3 regions of the Cupriavidus sp. FW305-3-2-15-C-LB2 genome follow, and region 1 is predicted to be linked to each of the others. Evidence: predicted binding sites of a transcription regulator. Region 1 holds the regulator's gene; each other region holds the start of a gene.
What was found. The regulator FNR, encoded in region 1, switches genes on or off when oxygen is low (the NO sensors DNR and NnrR bind a similar motif). The targets are predictions, from matches to a motif close to TTGATNNNNATCAA.

Region 2: AC3WRR_RS16070 (universal stress protein) is a predicted target of FNR. The motif match lies at 6,510-6,523, and genes of this name have one in related genera.
Region 3: ubiU (ubiquinone anaerobic biosynthesis protein UbiU) is a predicted target of FNR. The motif match lies at 7,170-7,183, and genes of this name have one in related genera.

Annotation. Positions count from the first base shown of each region.
Region 1 is NZ_JBYSZW010000059.1:6,952-16,465, forward strand. It holds gene nusA (transcription termination factor NusA) at 1-802, opposite strand, end outside; gene rimP (ribosome maturation factor RimP) at 799-1,287, opposite strand; gene rluB (23S rRNA pseudouridine(2605) synthase RluB) at 1,590-3,479, opposite strand; gene scpB (SMC-Scp complex subunit ScpB) at 3,485-4,339, opposite strand; gene AC3WRR_RS30445 (sulfite exporter TauE/SafE family protein) at 4,908-5,666, opposite strand; gene fnr (fumarate/nitrate reduction transcriptional regulator Fnr) at 5,745-6,470, shown strand; gene AC3WRR_RS30455 (hypothetical protein) at 6,534-6,779, opposite strand; gene AC3WRR_RS30460 (membrane protein) at 6,776-6,985, opposite strand; gene ccoG (cytochrome c oxidase accessory protein CcoG) at 7,015-8,502, opposite strand; gene ccoP (cytochrome-c oxidase, cbb3-type subunit III) at 8,552-9,469, opposite strand; gene AC3WRR_RS30475 (cbb3-type cytochrome oxidase subunit 3) at 9,472-9,514, opposite strand, start outside.
Region 2 is NZ_JBYSZW010000019.1:77,671-87,184, forward strand. It holds gene AC3WRR_RS16035 (helix-turn-helix domain-containing protein) at 1-261, shown strand, start outside; gene AC3WRR_RS16040 (thymidine phosphorylase family protein) at 339-1,850, shown strand; gene AC3WRR_RS16045 (pyridoxamine 5'-phosphate oxidase family protein) at 2,296-2,748, shown strand; gene AC3WRR_RS16050 (TPM domain-containing protein) at 2,879-3,730, shown strand; gene ald (alanine dehydrogenase) at 3,984-5,099, shown strand; gene AC3WRR_RS16060 (universal stress protein) at 5,267-5,731, shown strand; gene AC3WRR_RS16065 (carboxypeptidase-like regulatory domain-containing protein) at 5,784-6,263, shown strand; gene AC3WRR_RS16070 (universal stress protein) at 6,608-7,060, shown strand; gene AC3WRR_RS16075 (DUF1488 family protein) at 7,101-7,379, shown strand; gene AC3WRR_RS16080 (universal stress protein) at 7,740-8,579, shown strand; gene AC3WRR_RS16085 (PHA/PHB synthase family protein) at 8,815-9,514, opposite strand, start outside.
Region 3 is NZ_JBYSZW010000058.1:15,443-24,956, reverse strand. It holds gene AC3WRR_RS30290 (hypothetical protein) at 1-26, shown strand, start outside; gene AC3WRR_RS30285 (ParB-like protein) at 10-729, shown strand; gene AC3WRR_RS30280 (DUF3008 family protein) at 807-995, opposite strand; gene AC3WRR_RS30275 (DUF3309 family protein) at 1,155-1,313, opposite strand; gene AC3WRR_RS30270 (response regulator) at 1,514-2,170, opposite strand; gene AC3WRR_RS30265 (type IV pili methyl-accepting chemotaxis transducer N-terminal domain-containing protein) at 2,167-4,191, opposite strand; gene AC3WRR_RS30260 (hypothetical protein) at 4,534-5,832, shown strand; gene AC3WRR_RS30255 (NAD(P)H-dependent flavin oxidoreductase) at 5,921-7,078, opposite strand; gene ubiU (ubiquinone anaerobic biosynthesis protein UbiU) at 7,346-8,392, shown strand; gene AC3WRR_RS30245 (U32 family peptidase) at 8,440-9,372, shown strand; gene ubiT (ubiquinone anaerobic biosynthesis accessory factor UbiT) at 9,369-9,514, shown strand, end outside.

The DNA.
Region 1 (9,514 bases):
TCTCGTTGCGCACCGCGGTGACGCGGGTACCGCGCACGCCGACGCAGGTGCCGATCGGGTCGATGCGCTTGTCATGCGCGACCACGGCGATCTTGGCGCGCACGCCCGGATCACGGGCAGCCGCCTTGATCTCCAGCAGGCCTTGTTCCATTTCCGGCACTTCGTTCTCGAAGAGCTTGATCAGGAACTCGGGCGCGGTGCGCGACAGCTCAATCTGCGGGCCGCGCGCGGCGCGGTCCACATTCAGGATATACGCACGCACGCGGTCACCGGTGCGCAGGTTTTCCTTGGGGATGATCTGGTCGCGGGCCAGCAGCGCTTCCACGCGGCCGGACTCGACGATCAGGCCCTTCTTGTCGGCGCGCTTGACCGTGCCGGTCATGATCTTCTCGCCGCGATCCAGGTAGTCGTTCAGGATCTGCTCGCGCTCGGCGTCGCGGATGCGCTGCAGGATCACCTGCTTGGCAGCCTGCGCACCGATGCGGCCGAACTCGACCGACTCGATCTGCTGCTCGATAAAGTCACCCAGCTCGATGCTGGGGTTTTCATCGCGGGCTTCGAACAGCAGGATCTGCTTGTCCGGCTCTTGCAGGCCCAGCTCGTCGGGAACGACCAGCCAGCGGCGGAAGGTTTCATGCTCGCCCGACTCGCGATCGATCGCGACACGGATATCCACGTCTTCCTCGAAACGCTTCTTGGTGGCCGAGGCGAGCGCCGCCTCCAGGGCACCGAATACCACATCCTTGTCGACGTTCTTCTCACGCGCAAGCGCATCGACGAGCAACAGAACTTCGCGGCTCATTGCTTGTTCCCTTTTCTTTGATTTCCTTTGAAGTCGATCACCGGCACCAGGCGTGCCTTGTCGACATCGGATACGGCAAATTCCAGCAGCGCCGGGCCATCTTTGCCTTCGAACTCCAGGCCAATCTTCTCCTCGCCCGCCGCGCCGGTGGGCTCGCGCAGGATGCCTGTGAAGTTCTTCTGTCCGTTGACGGGCAGGCGCAGCGTCACGCGCGCCTCCTCGCCGGCAAAGCGGACGTAGTCGGCCAGCTTCTTCAGCGGCCGGTCCAGTCCGGGCGACGAGACCTCGAGGCGTTCATAGTCGACGTTCTCGACCGTGAACACGTGGGTGAGCTGGCGGCTCACCTTTTCACAATCCTCGATGGCAATGCCGGTTTCAGGCTGATCGATATAGACACGCAGCAATCCGGCCGGGGCACGCTCGAGCTCGACCAGCTCATATCCCATGCCGCTTAGGGTGGTTTCGATCAAATCTGCCAGATGCACTGTTATCCCGAGTAATGGCCATCAACACCGTGGCAGGCAAACCCGCCGGTGCCGTCCGGGACGACCCTGCTGCAGCCCTGCCTGTCCGCCACCCCCTCGCTCCAGCGGAGAGAACCGAAAAACGGGCGAACCAAAAAAAAATGGGCGCAATGCCCATCATTCGCCCATCCTCGACGAGGATGGCTTTTTGAATAGACTTGAATTATACGCGGATTATGTCGAAAAGGCAAAAGCCAGACATTTCCGTGCACTGAATCCGGCGCCGGCGGGCGTTCAACCCGCCATGCGCCGGATTCAAGCGCTTATCGGTTGCCGCCGCGGTTGCCACCACGGTTGCCGCCGCCACCGCCACTACCGCCGCGCGGGGAACGGTTGCCGCCCGGCTTCGACGCCTTCGGCATCACATTGCCGTTGGCTTCGCCGCCGCCGCGACGCGGCTTGCCCTGACCCTGGCCACCCAGGCCGCCCTGGCCACCCTGACCGCGCATGCCACCCATACCGCCCATGCCGGCGCCACCACGTCCCTGGCGTGCGCCAGTGCCGCGCCCGCCGCCCAGGCTGGCCGCGTGCGAGGTCAGCAAGGTGGGCCCGTGGGTGATATAGCCCATCGAGGTCTTCATCGGATCCGGCTGGCTGCTGCGGCCGCCGCTACCGCCCCGGGCGCCGCCCTGGTCGAAGCGCGGCAGGCCGTCCATGCCCGTGGGCATCGGCATGCCGGCAATCGCGGCTTCGGTGCGCTGCTTGCGCCCGCCTACCTTGGTGGCGCCCTTGGGAACCTGCTCGCCCTTGCCGGGCACCTTCAGGCCGACACCGGCCATCAGCGCCTTGACGTCATTGGGCTCGACTTCCTGCCAGCGGCCGCGCTTGAGGCCACGCGGCAGCAGGAACTGGCCGTAGCGGGTGCGGATCAGGCGCGACACGGTCAGCCCGACCGCCTCGAACATGCGGCGCACTTCACGGTTGCGGCCTTCGGTCAGGGCCACGTGGTACCACTGGTTGACGCCTTCACCGCCGCCGTCGGCAATGCGCAGGAAGTTGGCCTCGCCGTCATCGAGCTTGATGCCATGCAGCAGGCGCTGGCGGTCGGCCTCGGCCAGCTCGCCCAGCGTGCGCACCGCGTACTCGCGCTCCACGCCATAGCGCGGATGCATGAAACGGTTGGCAATGTCACCCGAGGTGGTGAAGATCAGCAGGCCTTCAGTATTGAAGTCCAGGCGGCCCACCGCGACCCATTTGCCGGTCTTGATGCGCGGCAGGCTGTCGAACACAGTCGGACGGCCTTCCGGATCGGACTGGCTGACGATCTCGCCGGCGGGCTTGTGGTACAGCAGCACGCGCGGCGGCTTGGTCGACACCTTGCGGTGGATCAGCTTGCCGTTCACGCGGACCTGGTCCGCCGGCAGGATGCGCTGGCCGATATGGGCCGGCAGGCCGTTGACCGAAACGCGGCCCTGCAGGATCAGTTCTTCCATCTCGCGGCGCGAGCCCAGCCCGCCCTCGGCCAGCACCTTGTGCAGCTTGGGCGCGTCGTCGTCGGCCGACAGCTCGCGCACCGGCTTGGCCTTGGTGCGCGGAATGACGGTGTCTTCGTTGTCGTACTGCTCAGAGATCACGAAGCGGAACAGGTCTTCGCTGCTCGCCGTGGTCTTGTCCCCGCCGCCCTGGCCCTTGCGGGGCGCCTGCGGCTTGCCGCCATCCTTGCGGCGGCCCTGCTGCCGCGCACCGGTACCCTGCGCCTCGCCCGGCGCTGCCGCCTTGCCTGAGCGCTGGACCGGCTTGCGCTTGCGGCCGGGCTGCTCAGGCTTGTCGGTGCCTTCGGCCCTGGCCGCACGGTCGACCTTTTCTGCCTTGCTGGTGCCCTGGCCGCCCTGGCTACCCTGGCCACCCTCGCCCTGCCCCGTCTTGCGCTTGCCGCGGCCACGCTGGCCACCGCGCGCACCGCCCGCCGCCTGTGCGGCGCCCGCTTCACCGGCATCGGCCTGGCCGCCGGCGCCTTCGGCGCCCTCGCCGCGGTCCTGTGCCTGGCGGCGCGATGCGACCAGGTTCCTCAGCCCGCGGCGCAGCCCCTTGCGGCGGGGCGCGGCTTCGCTGCCCGATCCGGGTTCTGCGGCGCCGGTGTCGGAGGGTGCGCCCGCATTGCGGGTGTCTTGCTCAACGGAATCAGACAAGATATTCACTATCGGATGTTGCATGTTGTTCAGTTCGGCACGCGCTCGTCGTGCTCGCTCGGGTGCGGCGGGGTGCCGTTGTCCGGCAAATCGCCCCGCGCCCCGTCCGGATTGGGTGCGGCTGGTTCGGTGGAAGCGGCCTCGGCGGCATCGTCGGCTGCAGCTTGCAGCGGTTGCGCGTCAAAGCCATTGGCGCCTTGGTCGACCGGGCCGGTCGTCTCGGCTTCGTTTGCGACGGATGCTTCAGCCACATCCGCCGCATGCGCGGCGGGGTTGGCAAAAGCCTCTTCGTCGGCGCTGGCCGCCTTGTTTGCAGCCAGGTCTTCAAAATTGATGGCCTGCTGTTCCAGCAGGGTTGCCTGCGCCTGCGCCTGGGCATCTTCCAGCGGCGGCAGCTCATCCAGCGTACGCAGGCCAAGATCGTCCAGGAACGCCTTGGTGGTCGCATACAGCGCCGGCCTGCCCGGCACGTCGCGGTGTCCGATCACCTCGATCCAGCTGCGGTCCTCAAGCTTCTTGATGACTTCCGTGCTGACCGTCACGCCGCGGATTTCCTCGATATCGCCGCGGGTCACCGGCTGCCGGTAGGCAATGATCGCCAGTGTTTCCATCACCGCGCGCGAATATTTTGGCGGCTTTTCTGGATTCAGCCGATCCAGGTATTCACGCATTTCCGGCCGGCTCTGGAAGCGCCAGCCGCTGGCCAGGGCCACCAGTTCCACGCCGCGCGGCCGCCAGTCCTGGCGCAGTTCATCAAGCAGCACGCGGATGGTGTCTGCGCCGACGTCGTCGTCAAACAGCCGCCGCAGATCATTGACGCGCAACGGTTCCTGCGCGCAGATCAGCGCCGTCTCGAGGACGATCTTCGCCTCTTGGGTATTCATGTTGATGGTGTGCAGCCTGTCTTTGCACCTGCTCCCGGACGGATCCGGGGCACCGGAGATTTTGGATACAGCGGTGCGAAAGCCACCGCCATCTCATTGCGCAGCTAGCCGGATACCTGCTGCATCCAAGCCGTGCACTTCCCTATCTTTGCATCGAGTTGCCGGGCGTTCCGGCAGGAGATCGTTCGCATGCGGTTATGGGCCAGCCAGCGAACCTCTTGCGTAGCGCGTCCGCACATACCGGACGTCGCTGTCAGCGAACTGAAGGCCTCGGACGCAAGAAAAACGGGTATCGGGAGCAAGGCCGGCATCGCCAACACCGCAGTGCCAGCCGGACTTTTGAACCAGATCTTTTGAACCGGATGGACTGTGGGGACGGGACGGGCATCGAAAACCTTCCGCTTCCCCTGCCCTGAACTCACCTTCTGGTATGAAGGCCGCCTGGCGCTGCTCGCCCGCTGCTTACCGCGGCTCACAAGACACCGCGCGATACCGCAATGTTGGCGATTGTATGGCATTCCCGCCCCCGCCTGCAACCATCATCCGTTGCCCGCGCAGCGCCGGCGCCTCAGAACACCAGGCAGAATCCATGCTCGGCCAGCGAATGTGGCAACAGCACCGCTCGCGCAATGCCAAGGCCGCCGAACGCCATTACCGCCAGGCCGGCCCCCAGGCGCACGCCGGGACGTCGCGACAGCGTACGCAAATAGCCTGACAGGCCGGAGAGCACCAGCAGGTTAGGCAGTGTGCCGAGCCCGAACACGCCCATCACGAGTGCGCCGGACGCCGCATTGCCCGCCAGCAGCGCGAGCGTGAGCGCCCCATAGACCATGCCGCACGGCACCAGCCCCCACGCCAGGCCCACGCCGTATCGCCGCGCCAGGCCGCCGCGTGCGCGCACAAAGGACGGCATGCCGCGTGCCACGCCACCCAGCCGGCGCGCCACCGCTGCGCTGGCACGCGACGCCAGCCGCTCCAGCCAGTCGACGGTAAACGTGTTGCCGCGCAGCAACCGCCAGCCCGACCACAGCAGCATGACGCTGCCCGCGCCGAACAGCCAGCGCTGCACCGGCAGATAGTCCTGTTTCCACGCCGAAGCACCGACCGCGCCTAGCGCGGCCCCAAGCAGCATATAGGTCGAGATCCGGCCCAGGTGCATTATCAGCAACTCGCCGAGCCAGGCGGCACGGCTGGGCACCAGACTGATCGTCGCCGCCGCGCCGTGACGCTGCTCCACGGCCAGCGCCACGCCGCCGCACATGGCGGCGCAGTGGACCCCGCCCAGCAAAGCCAGCAGAAAAACGCTGATCAGTACGCCAAGTGTCAATTCTCACTCCCTACCACATCACATCGCACGGTAAAATGCCGTTATCGCGCCCTCGCTGCCATTTCTAGCAGGTTCCAATTGCTCACCTCCATTCCCATTACCGAGATGTCACCACGCTGCTCCACCTGTGCGATGGGGCAGCTGTGCCTTCCGGTCGGCATGTCGCAGCAAGACCTCGCCAAGATGGACACGCTGGTTCAGGAACGCATCCGTGTGCACAAGGGTGAAACCCTGTATCGCATGGGCGATCCACTCACCGCGGTCTATGCCGTGCGCTTTGGCACGCTCAAGACCCACGTCACCACTGAAGACGGCCGCTCGCAGATTACCGGCTTCCACCTGCCCGGCGAAATTGTCGGTCTCGACGGGCTGGGCGAGATGCAGCATGCCTCCGATGCCGCCGCGCTGGAGGACACCGAAGTCTGCGTGGTCCGCATGAGCGAGTTGCAGTCCCTGTCGGCAGACCTGCCGTCGCTGCAGCAGCAGTTCCTGCGCCTGATGGGCAAGGAAATCACGCATGACCAACTGATGCTGGTCACGCTGGGCTCGATGCGCGCCGAGGAACGGCTTGCCGCCTTCCTGATCAACCTCTCTGAGCGCCTGTCGGCACGCGGCTATTCGGCGTCCGAGTTCGTGATGCGCATGAGCCGCGAAGAGATCGGCAGCTACCTGGGCCTGAAGCTCGAAACCGTCAGCCGCCTGTTCTCCCGCTTTGCCGAAGCCGGCCTGATCCAGATTCGCCAGCGCCACGTCAAGCTCGTGGACATCGACGGCATCAAGCAGCTCTACAGCCGCTCCTGCTAAGCGGCCAAGGCGCTGCCAGGTACCGCATGCGGACATGGCAGCGCAGACCTCACACCGATCCGCTTATTCCAGTTCGTCGGTATCGCTGAGCCGCGACGGCATGGTGTAGAGCGTCAGTCCGCTGGACAACGCGCAGAACACCCAGGCCATCAGGAAACCAACGGTGTAGACCGATTCGCGGGACGCTTCGATCGGCTGGCCGAAGAAGTTCAGGTCACCGGGATCCACCACCGAAAACACCGTCGCGGTCGCGAACCCGGCCATCAGGAACGCCGGCCAGAGTACCCACATCAGCCAGCGCAACCTCATGGCTGCCTCACAGCGGCAGCCTTGGGCGGCGCGGCGTCGGCCTTCTCGACCACCAGGCCATGGCGCGTTGCACCCTGCACCGGCATGTCCGGATGCGTGGATGCCAGCCAGATCGTCACGCCACACGCCACCATCGCCACCAGCGGGCCGCTCATCAACAGCCACGGCCACGGCTCCTTCCACCACGGATTGCCTTGCTGACTCATCTTGCCCCCTTCATCTTGACGACCTAGCTTCACAAATCGCGCGGCACGATGAAACTGGTGGATTGCCGGATTTCGGCATGCCCCCGCTCCGTGCCTTCGCTCGTCACCGTCACGTTGATCTTGTGCGTGCCCTGCGCCGCGGCCTCGATCGGCACGCGGATCCGGATCGGCAGCAACCGGTTGGACGTCGGCGCCAGCGATTCGGCCTGCTTGTCGTATTCCACGGTCAGGTTCTTCAGTTCGTCGCTGTCGGCGCGCACGCTGATCTGCATCGGCGCTTCGGTGGTGTTGATCAGCTGCAGGCGATAGACATTCTCGATCCAGCGGCCTTCCACTTCACGGCCGAGCGCACCACGGTCGCGGATGATGTCGACCTTCAGCGGCGTGCGCAGCGCGATCGAAGCCATGAACCCGGCCAGCAACGCCACCCAGATCACGGAATAAATGACCACGCGCGGGCGCAGCAGGCGCTTGCGTGATGCCGCCGCGGACAAGCCCTTGCGCATCGCGTTTTCCGAGGTGTACCGGATCAGGCCGCGCGGATATTCCATCTTGTCCATGACCTGGTCGCAGGCGTCGATGCAGGCGCCGCAGCCGATGCACTCGTACTGCAGGCCGTCGCGGATATCGATGCCCGTCGGGCACACCTGCACGCAGATGCTGCAGTTGACGCAGTCGCCAAGCCCCGCCTTGTGGTGGTCGGTCTTGCGCGACCGGCTTCCGCGCGGCTCGCCGCGGCCGACGTCGTAGGTCACGACATAGGTATCGCGATCCACCATCACGCTCTGGAAACGCGCATACGGGCACATGTACTTGCACACCTGCTCGCGCATGAAGCCCGCATTGCCCCAGGTGGCGAACGCGTAGAACAGCATCCAGAACGACTGCCACGGCCCCAGCGACAGGCTGAGCACCTCGCCGCCCAGTTCGCGGATCGGTGCGAAATAGCCGATGAAGGTAAAGCCGGTCCAGAGCGCAATCAGCACCCACAGGAAGTGCTTGGTCGCCTTGAGACGGAACTTGCGCAGGCTCCACGGATCGCCATCGAGCCGGATGCGGGCGATGCGGTCGCCTTCGACCCGCCGCTCGATCCACATGAAGATCTCGGTGTAGACCGTCTGCGGACAGGCATAGCCGCAGAACAGCCGCCCCGCGATCGCCGTGAACAGGAACAGCGCCAGCGCCGAGATGACCAGCAGCACCGCCAGGTAGATGACGTCCTGCGGCCACAGCACCAGCCCGAAGATGTAGAACTTGCGCTCGCCAAGGTCAAACAGCACGGCCTGGCGGCCATTCCATTGGAGCCAGGGCGTGCCGTAGTAGATCAGCTGGGTCAGGATCACCAGCCAGACCCGCCAGCTGGAGAATGCGCCCGTCACCGAGCGCGGGTAGATCTTGCGGCGGACCTCGTAGAGCGTTTCGTCAGAGGTCTCGCCCGGCGCAGCGGCCGACCGTTGCAGGTCCCACGTTTGCTGGGGGGCCGCCCGGGCCATTTCTTCGGTCCCGGGTGCGTTCATGGGCATGCTCTCCCGCGAGCTGCCAGCGCCCGCTCACATGAGTCGTCGGTCATTGCCCGGCTCCGCCCCCAGTATTGGACAGACCCCAGACATAGGCCGTCAGCATCCGGATGCGTTCAGGCGTCAGGATCTCCTCATGCGCAGGCATGTGGTTGTTATGGCCCTTCAGGATTGCGTCGACGATACTGCCTTCCGAGCTGCCATACAGCCAGACGTTGTCCGCCAGGTTGGGCGCGCCGAGCGCCTGGTTGCCCTTGCCGCCGGCGCCGTGGCATGCCACGCAGGTCGTCTTGAAGGCGCCCTCGCCACGCGACGCACGGATCGGGTCCGACGACAGGCCCGACAGCGAGCGCACGTATTGCGCCACGTCGCCCGCCTGCTTGGCGTCGATGGCCGCGGCAAACGGCGGCATCACGCCATTGCGGCCCTTGGTGATGGTCTGCTGGATGATGTCGGGTTCGCCACCATAGAGCCAGTCGCTGTCTGTCAGGTTCGGAAAGCCGCGGCTGCCGCGCGCGTCCGAGCCGTGGCATTGTGCGCAGTAGTTCAGGAACAGGCGCTGGCCGATCTCGCGCGCCTGCGGATCCGCCGCCACCTGCTTGACGTCCATCTTCAGGTACTTGGAGTAGATCTCGTTCTGCATTTTCTCCTGCGCCGCGCGGTGCGCGGCAAGTTCGCCCTGCGTGGAGAACTTCAGCACGCCGGCATACGAACCCAGTCCCGGATACAGCACCAGGTAGGCCAGGCTGAAGATGCAGGCCAGCAGGAACATCCACATCCACCAGCGCGGCAATGGGTTGTTCAGCTCGCGCAGGTCACCGTCCCAGACATGGCCGGTGTCTTCAGTGCCGCCGGTGGTCTTGGCGACCTTGCGTTGCGAGAACAGCAGCCACACGCACCAGACGATGCCGATGAGCGCGATAGCGGCAATGTAATAACTCCAGAATTCGGAAATGAAATCGCTCATGGCTAGGTGTTCCGGCTCGATGTTGTCGTGGTTTCGTCAGGCAGC
Region 2 (9,514 bases), on a different contig from region 1:
ATGATGCTGTTAGGCAACAACATGTCCGCCGAGCAGCGCGTGGCGGCATTCCTGTTGAACGTCTCGGCACGCTACCGCGAACGCGGCTATTCGGCCACGTCCTTTGTGCTGCGCATGACTCGTGAAGACATCGGCAGCTTCCTTGGCATGACCCTGGAAACCGTGAGCCGGACCTTGTCCAAGTTCCAGCAGGAAGGGCTGCTGACAGTGCAGGGCAAGTCCATCGAGCTGCTCAATCTGGACGCCCTGGACGCTCGCTAGCGGCGTCATACGCGGCAAGGCATGACGTGAACGATGCCAGTTCTGATCCCGGAATTCCCGGCCGTCCCGGCGATGTCGTGGCCGCCGCCGCGCCCCGCGAAGTGGGGGCGCTGGTGTTCCGGCCGCTCGAGATCGATACGTGGCAGGAGCATGTCATCTATATGCATCCGGATTGCCCCATCTGCCGCGCCGAGGGCTTTTCCGCGCAGGCGCGCGTGCGCGTGCAGATCGGCGACAGGTCGTTGATCGCCACGCTGACGCTGCTGGGCGCGCCGCTATTGAACACGGGCGAAGCGAGCCTGTCGTTGAGCGCGGCACGGACGCTTTCGGCACGCGCCGGCGATGTCGTGCATGTCACCCATGCGCCCGCGCTGGAGTCGGTGCGCGCACTGCGTGCCAAGATCTATGGCTGCCACCTGGACAGCGTCCAGCTCGACGGCATCATCGGCGACATCAGTGCAGGGCGGTACGCCGACGTGCATATTGCGGCATTCCTCACCGCCTGCGCGGACGGTCGCATGAGCCTGCGCGAGACTGTCGACCTGACCCGGGCCATGGTCCGGTCCGGCCAGCGCTTGAACTGGGACCGCGAGGTGGTTGCCGACAAGCATTGCGTCGGTGGGCTGCCGGGCAATCGCACCACGCCGGTCGTCGTGGCTATCGCGGCAGCGGCCGGGCTGCTGCTGCCCAAGACCTCATCGCGCGCGATCACCTCACCCGCCGGCACCGCCGATACGATGGAAGCCCTGACCCGCGTGACGCTGGATTCGACGGAACTGCGGCGCGTGGTAGAACAGGTCGGGGCTGCATTGGTGTGGGGCGGCGCGCTGAGCCTGAGTCCCGCGGACGACGTGTTGATCCGCGTGGAACGCGCGCTGGATATCGACAGCGATGCGCAGCTGGTGGCCTCAATCCTGTCGAAGAAGATTGCCGCCGGCTCCACCCACGTGCTGATCGACGTGCCGGTGGGGCCGACGGCCAAGATCCGCGAAGACAGCGATCTGGCGCGCCTGGATCTCGCCATGACCAAGGTCGCGGACGCGTTCGGGCTGAAGCTCCGGATTCTGCGCACCGACGGCTCGCAGCCGGTGGGCCGGGGCGTCGGCCCTGCGCTCGAGGCGCTCGACGTGCTGGCCGTGCTGCAGTGCCAGCCGACGGCGCCCGCCGACCTGCGCGAACGCTCGCTGCTGCTGGCGGGCGAGCTGCTGGAGTTCTGCGGTGCGATACCGCCCGGGCAGGGACGGCTGCTGGCCGGCAGCCTGCTCGACAGTGGTGCCGCCTGGGCCCGGTTCCAGGCGATCTGTGAAGCGCAAGGGGGGCTGCGCACCCCGGGGCAGGCGGTGTTCCGGCGCGACGTGGTCGCAGCCCGCAGCGGCATCGTGACGTCCGTCGACAACCGGCACGTCGCGCGCACGGCGAAGCTGGCCGGGGCGCCGCGCCGGCAGGTGGCCGGGCTGGAACTGCATGTGCGCGCCGGCGACGAGGTCGTAGCCGGCGCACCGCTCTGTACGCTGCATGCCCAGGCGTCCGGCGAACTGGAATATGCGTTCAGCTACGCCCTGGCGCATGACCCCTTCCGCATCGAATAGCTCCAGTGGGCGGCCGGCAGCGGCCGCCCGCACCAGCAGCACCGGCACCGTCGATCTGCACACCTCCCCCTCGGCCACGCTGCCCATCACCAGGTGCCGGAAGCGGTTCCCGGGTGCGGGAGCGCAGACATTGCTTCCGGCTTAGGCGGGGGGTAGGCCGGTTGATGCGGGTCAGCGGGCGGGCGGTCGGCCGGCCAAGGGGACTCTGGGCTTCGTTGACAGCCATCAACACGCATGCGCTTGCGACCGCTACTTTGGAAATAGCCCATAGCCGAAGCCGAGGTAGCTGGGGGGAGAGGCAAGACATGGGCCTGAACCAGCCATTGCTGTCGTGGAATGAAGAAGATGCGGGGCATTTGTCCAGGAACGTGCCGGCTGGAGATCGCTCCCCCGGCCGTGCCGGCCCCGTTGGTGTTGTTTGTACTGGCGTAACAGGTGACCAAATATGGACGAAGAGACCAGACAGAAGATCCTGACCTTGTTGAACCAACACAGGATCATGACGCTTGCCACCTTGAGGCCGGATGGCTGGCCTCAGGCTACCACTGTGGGTTATGTGAATGAGGGTCTCACGCTCTACTTCCTCTGTGGTCCGGGCAGCCAAAAGGCGGCCAATCTGGCATTGGATGACCGTGTCTCGCTGACAATTGATCACGACACGCCAGATCTCATGGCGATTACCGGCCTGTCCATGGCGGCGCACGCGCAACCGGTGGTCGATGTGGCCGTAGCGGAGAGAATCCTCCGGATGTTCCCATTGAAGTATCCGGAGCAGATTGCCTTGCCAGTGCCGATGCCAACCGCGGAGGACGTCCGAATATTCAGGGTGACCCCGACAGTCATTTCCGTGCTCGACTATTCCAAGGGCTTCGGACATACGGATCTTGTCAGCTGCTGACACCTGGGTCCGCTGAGGGAAGTCAAGAGACCTTTCGTTGCGGAGGTGTGCCGTGCGCAAGATGTGGGCGGTGCTCGTCATGCCAGCCATTAGTCTGTGCCGCTGCGGCCAGCGCCCTCGGTGGTGCCAGTTGAACCTGCGCACGGCCGCGCGAGGCCTGCTTCTGGTGCTGACTGCCTTCGTGTTTCCCGGAGCCATCGCCGAGGTTGCCGTTCCGTCATTGACGGCGCGAGTGACTGACCTGACTGGTACGCTAACGCGCGCACAGCAGGCGTCCCTGGACCAGACGCTGCAGGCCTTCGAAGCCAGGAAGGGAGCTCAGGTTGCAGTTCTCATGGTTCCCACTACCCGACCGGAAACCATCGAACAGTATTCGCTTCGCGTGGTCGAGCAATGGAAGCTGGGACGTAACCGCGTTGATGACGGCGCGCTGCTCATCATCGCCAAGGACGACCGCACGCTTCGTATTGAGGTGGGTTACGGGCTCGAAGGCGTCCTGACTGACGCCGCGAGCAAGCGCATCATCAGTGATGATATCGTGCCCCGATTCAAGCGGGGCGACTTCTATGGCGGTGTGTCTGCGGGCATCGACCGCATGCTTGGGGTCATCGAAGGGGAGCCACTGCCACCTCCGGAGGAAAGAGCAGGGGATACGGGTGACCCCGTCCGGCAACTGATGCCAATCCTGCTTGTGCTCACTCTGGTTCTGGGTGGGTTACTGCGTTCCATGCTGGGGCGCTTCCCGGGTGCAGTCGCGACGGGTGGGGCCGTTGGAGTGGTCGCGTGGATGCTTTCTGGCGCCATCTTTGCCGGCATCGTTGCAGGGGCAATCGCGCTCTTGTTCACGCTGATGGGTGGCCCGCACATGGGCTTGCTGGCTATCGGCGGCCGCTCGGGAAGATATGGCGGCCGGTCGGGCCCCGGGGGATTCGGCGGCGGTGGCGGCGGCTTTGGCGGTGGTGGTGCTTCCGGCAAGTGGTGATGGCAAACATCAATCACATCTTGCGGCGTCCGCCGAGGGGGCGAAAATGGCGATATTTGGATGTGAAATGGCTGGGCAGCTATGTAACCCTTGGGCCCTATAATTATTTCGATATCTGCCGACATCGAGGCTGCCATGCAGGTGTCGCCGTACGTGTGGCCACGGACAGGCCTCGGTGCATCCGGCCGTGGACTGAGGATTCAAGCACCTGGTGCGGAATCTGCCGGAATTACCACGCGCGTGAGCAAAGGCCATGTGGATCGGCGTGCCTAAAGAAGTCAAGGACAACGAGTACCGGGTTGGCCTGGCGCCTGCCTGCGTGCGCGAACTTGTCAGCCGCGGTCACCAGGTCATGGTCCAGGCCGGGGCCGGGGCCGCGCTTGGCCTTTCCGACGCGCAATACGAAGCGGCTGGCGCGAAGCTGGCTGCCGATGCGAAGGCCGTGTACGACCGGGCCCAGATGATTGTCAAGGTCAAGGAGCCACAACCACGCGAACTGGCGCTGCTCAGGCCCGGGCAGATCCTCTATGCATACCTGCACCTGGCCGCGGACCGTGAGCTGACTGCCGCGCTGCTGCAATCCGGCGCGGTCTGCATCGCCTATGAGACGGTTACGGGGCCTGACGGTGGTCTGCCGCTGCTGGCCCCCATGAGCGAGGTCGCCGGCCGCATGTCGGTCCAGGTGGCGGCAGCCTACCTCGAGAAGCCGAACGGCGGCATGGGACTGCTGCTCGGCGGCGTCCCGGGCGTCGCGCCGGCACATGTCGTGGTGATCGGCGCCGGCGTGGTGGGCGCCAATGCTGTCCAGATCGCGGTAGGCATGGGGGCGCGCGTGACGGTATTGGACAAGAATATCGAACGACTGCGGCATCTGGGCTCCGTGTACGGCAATCGAGTCGTGACGGTCTACTCCAGCGCTGACAGTATCGAGCGCGCGTTGCTCTCGGCCGATGCGGTCATCGGCGCGGTGCTGGTGCCTGGCGCCGAGGCGCCCAGGCTGGTCACGCGTGCGATGGTCGCGCGCATGAAAGCGGGTTCGGTGCTGGTGGATGTGGCGATAGACCAGGGAGGCTGCGCCGAGACATCGCGCCCGACCAGCCATACGGATCCGACCTATGTGGTGGACGGCGTGCTGCACTACTGCGTGACCAACATGCCGGCAGCGGTGGCGAGGACCTCCACCTTTGCCCTGAACAACGCCACGATCGGTCATGCGATGGCCCTTGCCGACAAGGGATGGTCCCGCGCGCTCTCAGACGACCCCTACCTGCGGGCCGGGCTGAATATCTGTCGCGGGAGTGTGACTTATGCGGCCGTCGCAAGCGCCCATGGCTACGCCCATGTACCCGCCGAGCAGGTGCTGACCTGAGCGCGGCCGCCAGTATCGGCCGACACGTTGCTGTCGGCCACCCCTGGTGCAGCAGCCCTGCCATGAGCCGAATCACAGCGGTGTGGCTGGCTTGGTTGACTGGCATCAACCCGCATGTCCTTGCGACCGCTAATTTGGGATGAACCACAGCCAAAGCCGAGGTCGCCATGTACCGCCGCATTCTCCTAGCCCTCGATGGCAGCCGTTCATCCTTGAATGCCCTGGAGCAGGCCGTGTCGATGGCGCTGACCACCGACGCCGAGGTCAGCGCCATGTTCGTCGTCGACGACAGCGACCTGTTCTTCGAGGTCAGCCCGGGTGACCGGCACTGGCTGATGGCCGACATCATTGCCTATGGCAAGCAGGTGCTGGCTCGTGCCGGCGAGCGCTTCAGTGCCGCCGGCGTGCGCTGGAGCAGCAGGTTGGCCGAGACGCCCGGCACCCCTGCGAAGATTGCCGAGGCGATCATCGCGGAAGCGGACCACTGGAGCGCGGACCTGATCGTCATGGGCACACACGGCCATCGCGGCGTGCGGCGCATGGTGCTGGGCTCGGTCTCGGAGCACGTGGTCAGCAAGACGGTTCGCCCCGTGCTGCTCGTTCGGCAGCAGTCGCGCGGCGATACGCCCTGACCGTTCGGTTCCGGCCTGCGAAAACCCCAATAATTCTTCCGGAGTGACGCAAATGCAGGTTTCAAGAAGCCTAGGCCTCGGCCTGTCGTCGCTGGCGATTGCCGTTGCGGCGGCGGGTTGCGCCACTCGCGCCGCGCCCGCTGGCGTGCAGATCATGGAGCAGCACGGCGTTTCCTACGTATCGGGTGGAGACGATGAGGCGGGCATGCAAAGCATGCTGGCCATCGCCGCGCGTTTCAATGTACGGCTGACGATGGTGGATGCCGGGCGCGGGAAGCCGCTGGGCGGTGCCACGGTGGTCGTGGCCAGCCAGGAGGGCCGCCCGGTGCTGCACACTACGGCTAGCGGGCCGCTGTTCTATATGCGACTCAGGCCGGGTGCCTATCGGCTCGCGGTCGGCTACCAGGGGCGGGACCAGATGCGCGACATCGTCGTCGCTGGCGAGCCGCTCGAGGTGACGTTCCGGCTGCCGGTCAATACGCTCGAGGACGACTGGCTGCTCTGCGCCACGACACCCTGTCCGCGTCGCTGAGCCTGCCGCTCGGACGTGTCGCCGCGGGCACGACACCGCGCAAGCAAGTTCGCGGCGGTTCAGGGACGATCCCGCGAAAGAGAAGCGACGGAACTGGAAGGGGAAGAAGAAGCGCTCAGGCTTCGTTCGGGGACAAGCAGGCGAGCCGCTCGGCGTGGGCAGGCCTGAATCCGCGAGCCGCAACCCCTGCGCGAAGACTGCCGATGCGCGCGCGACCAGCGGCGGTTGGAGCGCGGTACCGCGGCTTTGACACGTATCAACAGCAGTTGCGCCGGTTGCCCTACGCTGCATTTAACCAGTCCAGACCCGAGTCGCCACAGGCTCCCATCGCCGGAGAAACCGCTATGTACCAGCGCATCCTTGTCGCCATGGACGGCGGCGCCGCATCGGAACTTGCCCTGGAACAGGCCATGATCATCGCGCGCGCCGCCAACGCCGAAGTGGAGGTGGTCCATGTGGTCGATGACCGCAGCCCGTTTCTGGATGCCAGCAATCTGGATCCGGTGAGATTGATAGAGGACCTCACGACGGCGGGGCAAAGCGTTCTCGCTGCCGCCTCCGGCCGGCTTGCCGCAGCGGGTATTCGCCACGTAACGCGGCTGCTCGGTAAGCCTATGGTCGAGGGCGACGTTGCTGCCACGATCGCTGCCGAAGCCAATGGCTGGGGCGCTGATCTGGTTGTGATGGGTACGCACGGCCGCCGGGGAGTGCGGCGACTCGTCATGGGCAGCGTCGCGCGAAGCGTGATCAACCTGGCCGTCGCGCCCGTCCTGCTTCTCCGCGCCGAGGAAGCGTAAGCAGGCGAACAGATTTTGGAGGGCATTACGCCAGAAAGCTATGCATACGATCGACTTTTCCGGCGAGACGCCGGATTACTGCCCGACCGGGCCAAGCCTGCGGTGTGCCGTGAAGGTGGATGGCACACCGGCGACCTATGAGATCACTGCCGAGGCGCTTGAGGATCATTTCGGCGCACGCTCGTACCGCAGTGAAGATTTGCTGCCGGCATTCATGAGCAACCGCCAGGACATTGAACGCGTCGCGGGAGCGCTGTTCGAGATGACAGGTGCGCGGCACATCGTGCTGCACAGCGGCCATTTTCGCTTCGCGGTGTGAGGCGCACGTCCTGGCCGGCGGCAGCCGCCACCGGGCGGTGCGCGTCCTTACAAGGAGCTACCCATGAAGAATCGCTTGCAGTCATGCACACCGGAGAAACGGCCAGGATGGCGCAGGCTTGCCGCCTGCGCGTTGGTGCCGCTATGCACAGCGTGTACCGCCGTACCGGACCTGCTGCGGCCGCCGAAGCCACGCACCGCCGCGCTGGCGGCAGGCAGCCTGGGCCAACTCGTACCTGGTGCCAGCGGTATTGCCTGTAGCGCGGACACGAAGACGGCTTGATGCACGACAAATCCGGGGCGGGGTGGCGATATAGATTCAAGAAAAGCTCCGTCCGGGGCTGCCTGATGGAGTCAATCCATGGACTACGCAACGATCCTGGTTCATCTCGATGCCGGCCGCCGCGTGTACGACCGGCTGCACCTCGCCACCCGGCTGGCGCTGGAGTTTCATTCCACGCTGGTTGGCCTGCTAGCCGTCGGCAAGCCGGATCCCACCGCCGTGCGCTACCTGGTGGACGGTGACCGCAATCTTGCCTCTTACACCGAATGGCGGCATCAGGTCGGCGAGCGGGCCCGTCACGCCCTGATGGGCGCAACGGACGAGGTAACCGTCATTACGGAATGGCGGGCGCCGGACTGGGCCACGGCGGCAACGGTCCAGGCAGAGGCGCATCGGGCGGATCTTGTCATCCTCGGACAGCACGATCCCACTGATGAAGCCGCCTACGCCGAGCCCGGCTTTGTTGAATCCATTGTGCTGGGATGCGGGCGGCCGGTGCTGGTGGTTCCGTATGCGGGCCGGTTCCCGAGCGTTGGCAAGAACATCATGGTGGCGTGGAACGGCAGCCGCGAGTCGGCGCGGGCCATCCGCGATGCGCTTCCGCTCCTGCAGCGCGCGGGCACTGTGGAGGTGGTCTCGTGGACACCGTCTGGGGTTCTGAAGGGGACGTGGGTTTCGCCGCCTCAGCATGCCGTGGACTGGCTGGGTCGGCATGGCGTGGCGGTGCAGCTTTGCACGCTTGGAGCGGAAGACGGCGAAGACGTCGGCCAGATGTTACTCTCACACGCCGCGGACCGAAATGCTGACCTGATCGTCATGGGGGCCTACGGGCACAGCCGGGTGCACGAGCTGGTCCTTGGCGGTGTCACCCGCACGTTGCTTGAGTCGATGACAGTGCCGGTCCTGATGTCGCACTGATATTGCCGCAGCGCCTCGGCGATGCGATGAAGTGAGGTGCGGTGCGGTTCGGCTGCTGCCAGGGAGCGGGATGTGGGACACCGAACACTCCACCAGCTTGCGCGGGGTTTCTGGAATGAGTTCCTTAGGCGTCGGCCGGCATTTCCCGTGTCCGACGGCATGTTTCCATTCGATCCGGCTACCCGAAAGTTTGCCCGCTCGCAAGGTTGCCAGGCGCAGCACAGTGAACAAGAGGCTAGGGTTCCAGCACGTAGGTACCAGGAGCGTCCGCGAGCCCCTGGCCCGGCGCCTGTCGCGTGCAGCGCGCTGTCGAGTGGGCCACTAGCCAGTCATGCCACGCCGGCCACCAGGAACCGTCGCGGTACACAGCCACGTTGAGGAATTGCTCCGGGCTCAGGTAGGGCGCGGCGGGCAATCGCGTATGCACATGGTAGCGCCGGCCCGGGTGGCCCGGCTCGGACACGATGCCTGCGTTGTGGCCGCCCGAGGTCAGCAAGAAGGTCAGTTCAGCCTTGGTCAGTAAGTGCAGCTTGTACACGGAGCGCCAGGGCGAGACGTGGTCGTGTTCGGTGCCAACCACGAAAAGCGGGAGGTCGAGGTCCGACAGGGCGACGGGCTGTCCGCCCACGCACAGCTTGCCGGTGGCCAGCTCATTGCCCAGGAACAGCTTGTGCAGGCATTCCGAATGCAGGCGGTAAGGCAAGCGGGTGGTGTCGCGGTTCCAGGAGACCAGATCGTTGGCGCGCAAACGTTGGCCGAGCAAATACTCGCTCATTACGCGCGACCAGATCAGGTCCTGGGCGTTCAGCATCTGAAAGGCAGACTTCATCTGAGGCCCGTCCAGATATCCCTGACTCCACATGAGGGCGTCGAGCGTGGCGAGCGAGCTCTTGTCGATGAACAGGCCCAGTTCGCCCGGATCATGGAAATCGGTC
Region 3 (9,514 bases), on a different contig from region 1:
ACCAGAAGCGTGCCGAGAACGACTGAGCGCCGCGTCGCCGCAGCCGACAGCGCTGAACCAGGCACGCCGCGCAGCGCGCGAGGCAACGCCGTTGCCGAACTGGCTCGCCTGCGCCCGACCCAGCTGACGCTCGGTTATGCCCACGTCAGCTACAAGATGGATGTCACGCAGCGCCACGCGAACCCGGACGACCACGCGGCGCTGCGGCGCTTCATGCGCCGCCATCGCGTCAAGACCGTGGCCGGGCCGGGCGGCAGCCTCTATATCATCGATCACCATCACTGGGCGCGGGCGTGGCTGGATCTCGGCTACGAGCAGGCACCGGTGCGCGTGCTGCATGACTTCAGCCGCCTGAGCCCGTCGGCGTTCTGGAAACGGATGCGCCGTCTCGGCCATGTCCATCCCTATGACGAGCACGGCAAGCTGCTGGGCCCGAAGGCGCTGCCGCCCACTGTGCGGGGCATGCGCGACGATCCCTATCGCAGCCTGGCGGCCTTTGCGCGCGAGGCCGGGGCTTACCGCAAGCCTGGCAGCGCTGCCGGCGATTTCTCCTGGGCCGCCTTCCTGCGCGAGCGGGTGGAACAGGACCTGGGCAGCGTTGCGGGATTCGGGCTGGCGCTGGCGGAGTCGATCCGGCTGGCGCGCAGCGCCCGGGCAAGACGTTTGCCCGGCTATTGCGGCGGGCCGGCGAGGGGGAGGGTCGGGGGAAAGAAGGGCGGTGCCAGATAGCAGGTGGTGGCTGACCCTGGCAGCCCGCTTGGGCTTGCTCGCTCGCCCACGGGCGGGAGAGTGAGCAAGCTTGCCGATCAACTGTCTGACTTGTGCTTCGGCATGCCCTTGGTCTTGGTCGAAGCCATCTTGTCGAGTTCCTTCTCGCTCATCGATTTATACATCGAGCGGGAAGGTCCCTTGAGCGATCCGGCCTTCTTTTCGCCGCGCTTTGCGGAGAGCGCCGCTCCCGCGGCCTGCTGTTGCGCCTTGGATTTGGCTGGCATCTGGGTCTCCTTGCAAATGGGGGAAGGAACCGGGCGATGCGGTGGCACACGCCCGCGCTTCGTTATAGGGCGCCGGCGCGGCAGCTACAAGGGTAGCCCCGCGCTGGCGCCGCTGCGTGCGCCAGCCGGCGTGCGTTGCCCGCAGGCTGGCCGGGAACGCTAGATCCGGCCAAGCACCACGAGCAGCACCACGATCAGGACGATCAGGCCCAGGCCGCCGCTAGGCCAGTAGCCCCAGCCGGAACTGTAGGGCCAGGCCGGCAACGCGCCGATCAGCAGCAGGATAAGGATGATCAGGAGAATGGTGCCGATTCCCATGGCGTGCTCCTTGTTGTGGATCTGGCAAGCCGGGCTTCCGGACCGGGTGGCCTCGGAGAGCCAACTGCTTACAGTTCAGCCTAGATCAGGGGGCGCCGGCGTCCCCCCGGACTAGGGCTGAAATCGCTGTAGGAATCGGACGACGTTGGGGTGCCGGGCGCGCAACATGCAGGGCTGTCGTGGCGGCCACTGCGCCGCGTTCAGAACGCTGCGTTCAGCCCGTGTTCGACGGCATAGACGGCCACCTGCACGCGGCTGGCCAGGTTCAGCTTCTTCAGGATGTTCTGCACGTGGATCTTCACCGTGCTTTCCGCCACGCCCAGGTCGCGCGCGATCTCCTTGTTGCTTTCGCCGCGCGCCAGGCCCTGCACGATCTCGCGCTCGCGCGCGGTCAGCCGCGGCGCTTCGTCCTGGCGCGCCGCGGCCACCGGTGCGGGAGCGCGGAACTGGGCCACCAGCTTGGCGGTCATGCTGTCGGAGATGACCGGCTCGCCGGCCGCGGCACGGCGGATGCCGGCGATCAGCGCCTCGGTCTCGATATTCTTGATCAGGTAGCCGCGCGCACCGCCGCGCAGCGCGGCAGCCAGTTCCTCGGCTTCCTCGGACACGGTCAGCACGATCACGGCGGTCCGCGGCAGGTCTTCCACCAGCAGCTGCAGGGCCTCCAGGCCGGACAGGCCGGGCATGTTCAGGTCCAGCAGGATCACGTCGGGACGGTGCTGCTTGGCGCGCTTGATGCCTTCCACGCCGTCGGCGGCTTCGTCGACGATCTCGAAGTCGGCTTGCCGCTGCAGCAGCGCACGGATGCCGGAGCGGAACAGGGTGTGGTCGTCGATCAGCAGGATGCGGATGGTCATGGCTGGGTCTCGGTGGTCGTGGGGGCGGGGCGGGTGTCGGCGAACTCGCGGGCGCCGGAAGAGCGGCCGGCGGGCAGCACCAGTTCGATGCGCACGCCGTGGCCGGGGCGGGCCTGCACGTGCAGCTGCGCCCCCAGCCGCGCCGCGCGCTCGCGCATGATGTTCAGGCCGATATGCGCTTCGGCGCGCGTGGCGATTTCCTCCGGATCGAAGCCCTCGCCGTCGTCCTGCACCACCAGCCGGAAATCGCGGCCGTGGCTGAGCGCCACCGCCACGTGCGCCGCCATGGCGTGCTTGCGCACATTGGAGAGCGCCTCCTGCAGGATGAACAGCACCTGCAGCTGCTGCTCCGGCGCCAGCGGCCAGGCGCCGCCGCTCTCGTCAATGGCGAGCGTGGCCTCGGTGCGGCACTGGCGCCGAAAGCGGCCCACGGTCTCTTCCACCGCCGGTCGCAGCTCGCCGGTGCCGAGCCGCGAGCGGAAGTTGTTCAGCAGTTCGCGCACGTCCTGGTAGCTCTCTTCCACGCCGTGGCGCAGCATCGGCACGATCTCACGGGTCTCGGCCAGGTCGTCGCGTTCGACCGCGGCGTCCAGCAGCTGCACCTGCAGGTTCAGGTAGTTCAGGCCCTGGGCAATGCTGTCGTGCAGGCCCTGCGCCACCAGGTTGCGCTCTTCCACCACCGCCAGCTGGCGCGCGGTCGCGGACAGGCGCAGGTGTTCCAGCGCGGTGCCAAGGTGCTGGCCCAGTGTTTCCAGCATCTGGCGGTCTGACGGGGGCAGCGCGCGCGGCGTGCGGAAGTGCAGCGCGAACACGCCGGTGGCGCCGCGCTGGCTTTCGATGCGGAAGGCCGCCAGCGACTGGAAGCCGTTGCGGCTGCAGGGCGTGGCATCCCCGGCGGCGCCCTGGCGCTGCGCCGCGCGCAGGTCGACGATGGCGACCACGGCCTCGCGCGTGGCGTCGCCGCAATGGCAGGCGTTGGCCGCCGCGCAGGATTCGGATTCTGCCAGCGCGGCCGGCAGGCCGGCGGCTGCCAGCAGGTGCATCCTGCCATGGCGGCTGTCCAGCACGCGCACGCTGCCGCCATCGGCATCGAACTGGCGCATCACGCGTTCCAGGAAGCCGCGCGCCATGGCCTCGGCATCGGCGGCCTGGTTCAGGAAGGCGGCCATGTCGTAGAGCGTCTCCAGGTCGCGGTTCTGGCGTTCCAGCTCGGCGGTCTTCTGTGCCACGCGCGTCTCCAGGTCGTGGTACAGCCCCTGCAGTTCGCCGGCCATGCGGTTGAAGCCTTCGCTGAGGGTGCCGAACTCGTCGCGGCTTTCCACCGGCAGGCGCAGCGAGAACTCGCGCGCGGCCATGCGCCGCAGGCCGTCCTGCAGCCGCAGCACCGGCAGGATGATCCACAGGTAGAGCAGGTAGATCACGGCCACGGTGCCGACGCAGGCCATTGCCGCCAGCGCGATCTGCGACAAGCGCAGCCAGTCGGTCTTGCGCGCGCTGTCATGCTCGATCATGCCAACCAGGCGATCGGCCTGCGCGACGAAGCCGGGCAGTGCGGCGATATAGCTTGCCGGCGCTGCGTGCTCGCCCGTTCCGGCTACCGCCAGCGGGCGCAGACGTTGTTGCCAGCCCTGCGTGACACGGGTCATCTGGGCATGGATGGCGGGTTCGTCCGGCAGGAACAGCGGGCGCGCCGCGTCGCCTTTCCTGAGCAGGGCCAGCGTGGCGTCCAGCGCCTGCACCTGCTCGGCCAGTGCATTGTCCTGGCGCGCCTGCGCCAGCGTCAGTTCGATCGCCACGCGGTTGGCGCGCATGCGCAGGCTGCCGGCGTCATTGATGGCGGCACCCGCGCCTTCCAGCTTCCATGACAGCCACAGCGTGCCGGCAATCATGCCCAGCACCACCAGCAGCACGGCCAGCGAGAGCGAGATGATGCGGGTGGAGAGGCGGTCGCGCAGCGCCGGCAGGCCGGCAGCGCGGAAGTCCGCCGCGGCGCTGGCGGCTGGAGGATCGGTTCGGAACATGGCGGTATCGGGGGCTACCAGTCGGGGGAAGCCGGGTGGTGGCCCGGCGGCCGGCGCGTGCATGGCTGCGCGCTGGCATCGAGGGCAATTTTCCCTGCGCAGCACGCGGGGCTTCCTGCGCCAGATCAAGAAAACCCGGCTTCGGCGTCTGGCATGTGCGGCCGGCGGCGCATCGGCTTGTCATTTGCGGGGAATACCGCCCACACACCAGGCCTGTCACGTCGTGACATATCGCTCCACCGCATGGCGCGGGGATACATCGTCGGACTTATCTGCGGTCAAATCCCCACGACCTGCCCTGGCCTAGCATCGGGTCCCAACATTGATGGGGAGAAGCAAGGCGTGAAGGCAGCCAGTTTCGACTATGAACGCGCCCCGCGCCTGGCCGTGGTGTTCGGCTGCCTGATGCCGGCGCCGTGGCTTGGTGCTGCGGCGGGAGTCTTGCTTGCCGCCGGTCCGCCCGGCGGCTTGCCGGACCGCTTTGCGCCACTGGCGCTGGTGGCTGTGCATGTGCTGGCGCTGGGCATGCTGCTGCCGGTCATGGTGGGCGCGCTGTTCCAGATGATGCCGGTGGTGGCCGGCGTGGCCGTGCCGGCCGCGGGGCTGCTTGCGCCGTTCATGGCCGCGGCCGGCGCGGGCGTGGCCACCGCCCTGGGCATTGGCCTGCTCGGCGGCGAGCCTGTGGCGATGCAGGCGGCTGCGGCCGTGGCCGTGATCCTGTTGCTGGCCGGGGCCATCCTGCTGGCTGCGGGCCGGCGCGTGGCCGCAGTGGATGCCACCACGCGCACCCTTGCCGGCATCGGCGCGCCGCTGATGGTCGCGGTGCTGTGCGGCATGGTGCTGGCCGGCGCCTTCGGCGGCTGGTGGCGCGTGCCGGTGGCGCGCTGGCTCGGCCTGCATATGGCGTGGGCGCTGGGCGGCTGGCTGGCGGCACTGGTGACCGGCGTGGCCACCACCGTGCTGCCGATGTTCTGGCAGGTGCCACGCCTGCCGGCGGCGATCGGGCGCTGGCTGCCCATGGCGCACTGGTTGCCGCTGGCGCTGTTCAGCGCCGCGGCAATGCTGTGGCCGGATCACCGTGCGCTGGCGTATGGCGTGCTGCTCGTGTGGCTGGCGTTCGTGGCGGTGGTGGGCGCATGCGGGCTGGCCGGCACGCTGCGCGCGCGGCGGCGCCATGATCCGCTGTGGCTGCTCTGGCCGGTGGCATGCGCCAGCATGGCAGGCGCGGCGCTGCTGGGGGCGGCGGCCGTGGTGCTGCCCGCCACCGGGCTGCCGCTGGCATGGTGGGCCGGCACCATGGCGCTGGTCGGCGTGGGCGTGCTGCCGGTCACGGCCATGCTCGGCAAGATCGTGCCGTTCCTGGCCTGGCTGCACCTGCGCCGGCTGCTGCCGCCGCGCGCGCGGGTGCCGGCCATGCAGGCCATCATCGTGCCGGGCCGGCAACGGCGGCAGGCATGGCTGCTGCTGGCTGCCTACGTCCTGCTGCTGGCGGTGCCGCTGGCGCCGGCGCCGCTGGCCCGCGCTGGCGGCGTGCTGCTGGCGGGCGCCAATGCGTGGCTGGGGTGGCAACTGCTGGGAGCGTTGCGATGCATGCGGGAGATGAAGAAGCGCGGCGGATTACCGCCGCGCTCAGATTGCTGACAAAGTCTTTCCTGCTGCGGGTGTGCGGCGCCCGTTGCACTTGCCGGCCTTGCGAGTTGGCTCGCTCAGATTGCTGAAGCTGTTGCCGTCAGGCTGGCGCCAGCCCGGCGGGCTTTTCCCCCGTCAACAGATAGTGCATCAGCTCCGCCACCGGCCGGATCGCCTCGCCGAAGGGCAGCGCACCCCGGCCGCGGAAGAACAGGCCGCGCTCCACGTCGCCGCGCACGGCCTGCGCCAGCTTCAGGTCGATGCAGAACTGGCCGATGCGGGCAATGCCGTCGCGCAGCCCGCACGCCTGCAGGCAGTCGAAGCCCTCCAGGCATTCACGCGGCCTGGCGCGGCGCTGCAGCCGCGACTCGCTCGACAGGTAGCGCGACAGCCACGGCGTCAGCACCGCGCGCGCGGGCAGCCCGGCCACGCTGGTGAACTCGCGCAGGGTCTCGGGCCGCGCCGTGGCCAGCACCTGCTTGAAGGCCGGGTGGGCATCGCATTCCTCGGTCACGGCGAAGGCCGTGCCCAGCTGCACCGCGGCGGCGCCCTCGCCCAGCCAGTGGCGCACCTTGGCATGGCTGTCGATGCCGCCGGCCAGGATCAGCGGAATGCTGTCCCAGGCCAGCCCGAGCTGCGCAAACAGCTCGCGGCATTCGGCCAGCACGCGCGCAAACGAGAAGCGCGGCTCTGACAGGTCCTGGATGGTGGCCGCGCCCAGATGGCCGCCGGCATGGGCCGGATGCTCGACCACGATGGCATCGGGCAGGCGGCCCTTCTTCATCCAGCGGCGCAGCACCAGGCCGATGCCGCGCGCCTCGGACAAGATCGGGATCAGCGCCACCTTGGGGTGGCTGGCGGTCAGCTCGGGCAGGTCCAGCGGCAGGCCGGCGCCCATGACGATGGCATCGGCGCCGCTTTCACAGGATTGCCGCACCAGCGCGGCGTGCGAGCCCACCGCCTTCATCACGTTGACGGCGATCAGCCCGCGGCCCTCGGATGCCGTGCGCGCGGCACGGATCTCGCGATCCAGCGCCTCGAGGTTGGCGGCTTCGATGGCGGGCTTGTCACGGCTGCCGCGGGTGCGTTCCATCAGGTCGGGGTGGTGGTGGCGCAGGTCGATGCTGGCGATGGTGCCGACGCCGTTCTCGCGCGCGACGGCGCCGGCCAGCCGGTGGGCCGAGATGCCGATGCCCATGCCGCCCTGCACGATGGGCAGCAGGCGGCGGCCGGCCAGCTTGAGCCAGGGTTGATTCATAAAATCTCCGGAAGAGGATGGGCGCGGGGCCGGCGTGCGGCCAGCCGCGTGGATGACCGGGCAAGCGTGGCACAGCGGCACGGGCCGGCGTTTGCCGCAGGTCAAGCGCGCGCTGGTGGCCTGCCATCGGCCTACGCCAACCGGCATAGGCCAACGCAGGCGGTGTGCCGTTGGCGTGGGTTTGCGCGCGGTCAAGCCCCTGCTGCAAGCGCTTGGCTAGCATCAGCCGCTGTCTTCATCTTCGCGCCGCCGCCGGCGCCATCACCGATGACCCCTGCCTCCCCAGCTCCATCCACCGCGGCGAACGTGCCGCGCCGGCCCCAGCTCGTTGCGCCCGCCGGTTCGCTGGCGGCCCTGCGCATGGCACTGCAGCACGGCGCCGACGCGGTCTACCTGGGCCTGCGCGATGCCACCAACGCGCGCAACTTCGGCGGCCTGAACTTTACCGAGGCCGACATCCGCACCGGCGTGGCCGAGGCCCACGCGCGCGGCGCCGAGGTGCTGTTCGCGATCAACACCTTTGCCCAGATGGGCGCGGTGGCCCAATGGCAGCGCGCGGTCGATGCGGCGGCGGAGCTTGGCGCCGACGCGGTCATCATGGCCGACGCCGGCCTGATGGGCTATGCCTGCGAGCGCCATCCGGGCTTGCGCCTGCACCTGTCGGTGCAGGGTTCGGCCACGCATGCCGACGCCATCGAGCTGATGCGCGAGCGCTTTCATATCCGCCGCGTGGTGCTGCCGCGCGTGCTGTCGCTGGCGCAGATCGGCAAGCTGGCGCGTCAGACCAGCGTGGAGCTGGAGGTGTTCGGCTTCGGCAGCCTGTGCGTGATGGCCGAGGGGCGCTGCCTGCTGTCGTCCTACGCCACCGGCGACTCGCCCAACAACAAGGGCGTCTGCTCGCCCGCGCACGCGGTGCGCTGGACCGAGCAGGACGGCACCATGCAGGCGCGGCTGTCGGGCATCCTGATCGACAGCTATGCGCCGGGCGAGCCGGCCGGCTATCCCACGCTGTGCAAGGGCCGCTTCGAGGTGGAGGGCGAGCGCGGCTACGTGCTGGAAGAGCCCACCAGCCTCAATGCGCTGTCGCTGCTGCCGGCGCTGATCGACATGGGCATCGCTGCCATCAAGATCGAAGGCCGGCAGCGCAGCCCGCGCTATGTGGGCGATGTGGTCGGTGTGCTGCGCGCGGCCATCGACGCGGCCTGCGCCGATCCGGCACGCTTCGTGCCGCGGCAAGAGTGGCAGAGCACGCTGGGGCGCCATGCCGAAGGCGACCAGGTCACGCAAGGCGCCTATGACCGGCCGTGGCGGTGACACCCATGACATCGATCTGCCTTGAACCGGCCATGACGGAGCTTCCCATGCCAGAGATTGCCGCGGCCGCGATGCCGCAAACCGTAGCGATGCCCGACTTCGGCATCGCCCTGGGCCCACTGCTGTACTACTGGCCGCGCGAGGCCGTGATGCAGTTCTATGCGTCGGTCGCCGATGCGCCGGTCGACCGCGTCTATCTCGGCGAGACCGTCTGCACGCGCCGCCATGAAGTCCGCCATGCGCAATGGCTGGAGATTGCGCAAATGCTGCGCGATGCCGGCAAGGAGGTGGTGCTGTCCACGCCGGTGCTGGTGGAGTCCGACACTGACATCGCCTGGATGCGCCGCGCCTGCGCCCAGGACGACTACCTGGTCGAGGCCAACGACCTTGGCGCGGTGCGCTGCATGCAAGGGCGGCCCTTTGTCGGCGGCCCCCACCTCAATGTCTACCACGCCGATACGCTGGCGTGGCTGGCCGGGCTGGGCGCGGCCGGCTGCGTCGCGCCGGTGGAGATGGATGGCGCCACACTGGCCGCGCTGGCAGCGGCGCGCCCCACCGGCATGCGCCTGGAAGCCTTTGTCTGGGGCCGGCTGCCGCTGGCGTTCTCGGCGCGCTGCTTTACCGCGCGCCACCATCGCCTGCGCAAGGACAGTTGCGAGTTCCGCTGCATGGACTATCCCGACGGCCTGGTGGCAGCCACCGGCGAGGGGCAGGCGTTCTTCACGCTCAACGGCGTGCAGACGCAGAGCGCCACCTGCCTGGACCTGTGCGCAGAGGCGTTGGCGATGGCGCGGATGGGGGTGGGGATGCTGCGCGTGAGCCCGCATTCGTCCGGCACGCTGCAGGTGGTGCAACAGCTCGCGGCGATTCGTGCTGGTGAACAGGCACCCGCTGCCAGCGGCATCACGCCGACCGGCGCCCAGCCCTGCAACGGCTACTGGCACGGCAGCGCGGGCATCGCCTGGGAGGCCCGGGCATGAGCGCGCTGCACAAGCTGATCGCGGGCGTGCACCGGCGCATGCCCGCCCGTGCCAGGGCGCTGCCGCTGGTGGCGGCGCTGGAGCTGGCGCGCCGAGCGGGATGGCTGGAGCCACCGGCCGCACTGGACGGACACGCCTTCCT